2 regions of the Pseudohongiella sp. genome follow, and region 2 is predicted to be linked to the other one. Evidence: predicted binding sites of a transcription regulator. Region 2 holds the regulator's gene; the other holds the start of a gene.
The links. Region 2 encodes sigma-54, which starts transcription at its own class of promoters, with help from an activator protein. Its sites were predicted from a motif close to ANTGGCATNNANNTTGCTNT; they were not measured.

Region 1: the regulator sigma-54 is predicted to act here: its motif matches at 1,413-1,432, upstream of fliD (flagellar filament capping protein FliD).

Annotation. Positions count from the first base shown of each region.
Region 1 is NZ_JBBDNQ010000028.1:197,049-199,465, reverse strand. It holds gene fliD (flagellar filament capping protein FliD) at 1-1,373, opposite strand, end outside; gene WD071_RS10505 (hypothetical protein) at 1,598-2,417, shown strand, end outside.
Region 2 is NZ_JBBDNQ010000034.1:96,416-98,832, reverse strand. It holds gene ptsN (PTS IIA-like nitrogen regulatory protein PtsN) at 1-338, opposite strand, end outside; gene WD071_RS12700 (RNA polymerase factor sigma-54) at 419-1,969, opposite strand; gene lptB (LPS export ABC transporter ATP-binding protein) at 2,224-2,417, opposite strand, start outside.

The DNA of each region.
Region 1 (2,417 bases), on a different contig from region 2:
AGGCTGATATCAATTTCATTGCCGTTGAACAACACGGTAAAATCCTTGTTGTCGGCATCAATCACGATATTGCCCGCGCCCAATGCTGCCACGCTGACACCTTGATAACGTCCCACCTCGGCCATGCGGGTGATTTCAACATCATAGCTGCCCGCCTGGGTGTCCCTGCCCGCCTGCAGAAAATCAACCTGACTGTCTGATGTGGTGCCGGTGGCAGCAAACAGACCGGTCACCGCCTGCGGATCGGTTGCAAACGCGGTTTCAAACTCGCTGCGATCAAACGTCAACTGGTAATCGTTGAACTGGTCAGAGGTAACACCCACTTCAGCCAACGAGCTGAACGTTGCGCCCGATGTCACCTGGCGCAAGGTATTGTTGATGTCGGTCATCATCCGGCGCAGGGCAGTATCCCCGGTCAGCAGGCTGCCCTGACCGGATGATCCGGAATCCGGATCAAATGCCGATAACTGATCACTCATGCTTTTAAGGCCATTGTAGGCGCCTACAAAGTCCTGCACCTTGTCCATCAGCGCACTGGGATCCTTGTCGATACCGAGACTGACAGGGCCAGTGGTGGTCGATTTGAGATTAAGGGTCACACCCGGAATCACCCCGGTAACGAGATTGTCACTGCGACTGATGGCCAGGCCGTTCACCGTAAACAGGGCATCCTGCGCGGCCTGAGTCTGGCTTGCGGTCTGCGCTCCGGCATTGAAGTTGAAAGCATCAAGCCCCGCGGTGCCGGTGCCGGTCAATTCTATACTCTGGTCAGCGCCAGACTCGGCACTGGTAAACAACAGGCGGAAGCCACTGCCATCATCAACGATGGTAGCCTCAACCCCGAAGTTCGCCGCATTGACCGCGTCGCGAATACCCGCGAGGGTATTGTTGCTCTCATCGATCACCAGGCTGCGCTCGGCGATCTCGTCGTTCGCGGTAAAACCCTGGTAGAGACCATCACCATCAATATCTGTGGTACCAAAACGAAAGCTGATTTCCCCTGTGCCAATCGCTTCGTTGACCGAGGTATAGGCTTGCGTAGCGATGGTTTGTTGTTGCGCCAGCTGCTGTATCTGGATTGAATAGTTGCCCGCATCTGCAGTACTGGCAGCGGTGGCGGTCAAGGCAGATTCGTTACTGGAAACCACCTGGCTGGCGTTGAACGCTGAGGTGCTATTGAGTGCCTGCATGGCATCCTGCAGCTCGCTCACGACACTGTTGATTTCGCCAAAGGCAGACAGTTTGGCCTCTGCGATCGCCTGCTCACGGTCCAGACGCAATTCGACCGGCGCCCGCTCAGCTTCCAGCAGCGATTCGAGTAGCTCGCTGGTCAACAGACCCGAGCCGATACCCAATGATTGAATAGTTGCCATACAGTGATTGTCATCTATTTGTTGCCTTGGATTTTTGATAAAGCAAGTTCCAAGCCAGCCACGCCAGCTTTGCAATATCAGCTACTTACATCAGGATATCGGTCAACAGCAGATATTCTTGACCCGGCAAGCGGCAAATCTTTGCCGCTTGCCTGAGCGCAAAAGGATTGAGTGTCAGCCCCAGCCTCGCTAGAATCAGAGCAATCTGATAAGGAGAAGAAGCTATGTTCAATAGACACAGGCCCAGTAGACAATCGCTTGCCAGCACGGTGGCCTTGCTGGGGCTCGGCATTGTATCGACGGGTTTACTCTCCGTCAGTGTCATGGCCCAGCCAGATGACGACTATACCGTGCCCCGCACCGCTTACGGTGACCCCGATTTTCAGGGTGTCTGGCGCAACGCCACTGTCACCCCGCTGACGCGTCCGCGCGAACTGGGCGAGCGTCAGGCCTATACCCGGGAGGAAGCCTTCCAGCTCGAACGCGCAGCGCAAATGGCCGTTGAGCAGGATAATGAGCCATTGGATCCCAACCGCCCGCCGCCGCCCGCCCAGGACCTGCCCCCCGTGGGCAACTACGATCTGTTCTGGACCGATCGCGGCATGTTCATGCCCACCATTGACGGTGAATTCCGCACCTCCATCATCATTGATCCGCCCGATGGTCAGATGCCCGGTTATACCGACGAGTTCCTGGCACAGCGGGCGCGCGAACGTGAAACCGGTCCTGACCCCTTTGATGGTCCTGAAGGTCGCGGCGTGGGTGAGCGCTGCCTGCTCTCCTTTGGCTCCAACTCCGGGCCGCCCATGCTGCCAGTGATGTACAACAGCCATTACCAGATCGTACAGTCACCCGGTTACGTGGTGATTGTCGCCGAGATGATCAATGATGCCCGCATCATCAAGATTCAGGACGAGCGTGATGCCCATGCCGAGGTGATGAATCGCTGGATGGGCGACTCCATCGGCCGCTGGGACGGCGATACGCTGGTAGTGGAAACGCAACACTTCAATCCCTGGCAGAATTTCCGGGGCGCTTCGGAAA
Region 2 (2,417 bases):
TGCTCATCAGTTTCCTCCGCCGGCACAATCAGCACAAACAACAGGTCTACCTGCTGTGAGTCAATGGCATCAAAGTCGATGCCCTCATCCAGTTTGACCAGTGTGCCTATAATCCGGGTGCATTCCTGTACGCGACAGTGAGGTATTGCTATGCCATTGCCTATGCCGGTGCTGCCCAGTTGTTCGCGCGCCAGCAATGCGTTGTAGATAGCGTCTGCCGACAGGCTGCTGGCGCTGCCCGCGATATGCTCACTGACGGTCGTGAGAAAGCGTTTTTTGCTGACGCCCGGCATATCACAGACGGTGCGTTCAGGGCTCAGGATTTTGCTCAGTTGCATCAGGTTTTCCTAGTCTTCCGATGGTTGCCATTCTAGAACCTTGGTCTGCCGCTGGCAATGCATCAACGCTCAGTCCGGGGCTAGACAAGCCTTTTTCGTTCGTTGGAAGGCGGAATGGACAGGGATTCCCGGTATTTCGCAATTGTTCGCCGGGCAACGTTGATACCCTGGTCTTCCAGCAACTGCGTGATTTTACTGTCGCTCAACGGCTTGCGGGGGTTCTCCGCCACCACCAGCTTCCTGATCAGGGCGCGAATGGCGGTTGACGAACATTCGCCCCCGCCAGCGGTGCTGACGTGGCTGGAAAAGAAATACTTTAATTCGAAGATTCCGCGCGGTGTGTGCATGTACTTCTGCGTGGTGACCCGGGATATCGTTGATTCGTGCATCTCGACGGCTTCCGCGATATCGTGCAATACCAGCGGTTTCATGGCTTCCTCGCCTTTTTCCAGAAAGCCCTGCTGATGCTCGACAATCCGGCTGGCAACCTTCAGCAGCGTCTCGTTGCGGCTTTGCAGGCTTTTCAGAAACCAGCGAGCTTCCTGCAGGTTGTCGCGCAGGTAGTTGTTATCGGTGCTGTTTTCCGAGCGTTTGACCAGTGCTGCGTAATCCGCGTTGATGCGCAGCTTGGGCGCCGTCTCAGGGTTGAGTTCGACACGCCAGCGGCCGCTGCGAGGGTCTTTGCTGACAAACACATCCGGTACGATGTAGGTGGCAGTGGATGGGGCAACATCGGCGCCCGGGCGCGGATCCAGTTTCTCTATGATGGCGATTGCGTCGCGCAACTCGGGCTCTTTCAGACGAGTCAGACGCATGACCTGAGCGTAGTCGCGATTGCCCAGCAGTGACAGGTGGTCTTTAACCAGGATACGGGCATGACGCACGGCATCGGTAACCAGGATGTCCGGAATCTGGTTAAGCTGTATCAGCAGGCATTCGGACAGATCCCGTGCGGCTACACCAACCGGATCAAAGTGCTGCACCCGATGCAACACGGCCAGGACTTCATCCTCTTCTATGTCCAGGTGCTCCTGCAGCCCTTCCTGGATCGATTCAAGGCTGGCGGACAGCTGCCCGTTGGCGTCCACGGCGTCGATGATAGCCATGGCGATAAGTCGGTCAGTGTCCGACATGGTGGTCAGGTTCAGTTGCCAGAGCAAGTGATCCTGCAATGATTCTGACGCTGTGTCGCGGGATTCGAAGTCGTCGTTATCGGGGGCCGGGCTACCACTCGTGTAGCTGTTCTGATAAATATCATCCCAATTGGTGTCAACTGTCAGTTGTTCCGGGATGTTGTCTTCCCAATGCGATTCGTCGCCGCTGGCCTCGTAGGACGCGTCGGAAGAAGACTGTTCGGCAAAGGTGTCACGAACCTCATCTTTTCCGCTGCTGTCCTGTTCTTTGCCACCCTCAGACTGGCTGTTCGATTCGCTGTCGCCGTTATCGTAGCTGGTGTCATTGCCGTCGGTGTCATGGGATTCATCCACCTCCAGCATGGGGTTGGATTCCAGAGCCTGATGAATTTCTTGTTGTAAATCCAGAGTGGATAGCTGCAGGAGCCGGATTGCCTGCTGCAGCTGGGGAGTCATGGTCAGCTGTTGACCAAGCTTTAGCTGTAGCGAAATTTTCATGGCATCAGATACATCGTTGTTGCTCGTTGATAACAGTTGCTCGTTGATAACAGATATTGTGTTGGTCGCGCTCGCAGGCCCTTTTGGGCTCTTGTCGGGCGTTATTGAGGCATGATGGCTCTTCGTGGCCTGTTGCCGCTCTGCGCGCGTCAAGCAAGCATCATGCCGATCTGTGATGAATTTTGCAATATTTTTACCAGGGAAAATTTATGCTATGTCGTGAACCTGGCAGCCAGGCCGCAGGCTGCGCACGGTCAAATACGGAATTTTTCGCCAAGGTAGACGTCACGCACTTTTTGATTGGCCAGTATCTGTTCGGCACTGCCTTCGGCAATGATGCCCCCTTCGCTCACGATATAGGCTTTCTCACAGATATCCAGCGTTTCCCTGACGTTGTGATCAGTCAGCAGAACACCAATGCCGCGCGTTTTCAAGTGTTCGATGATGG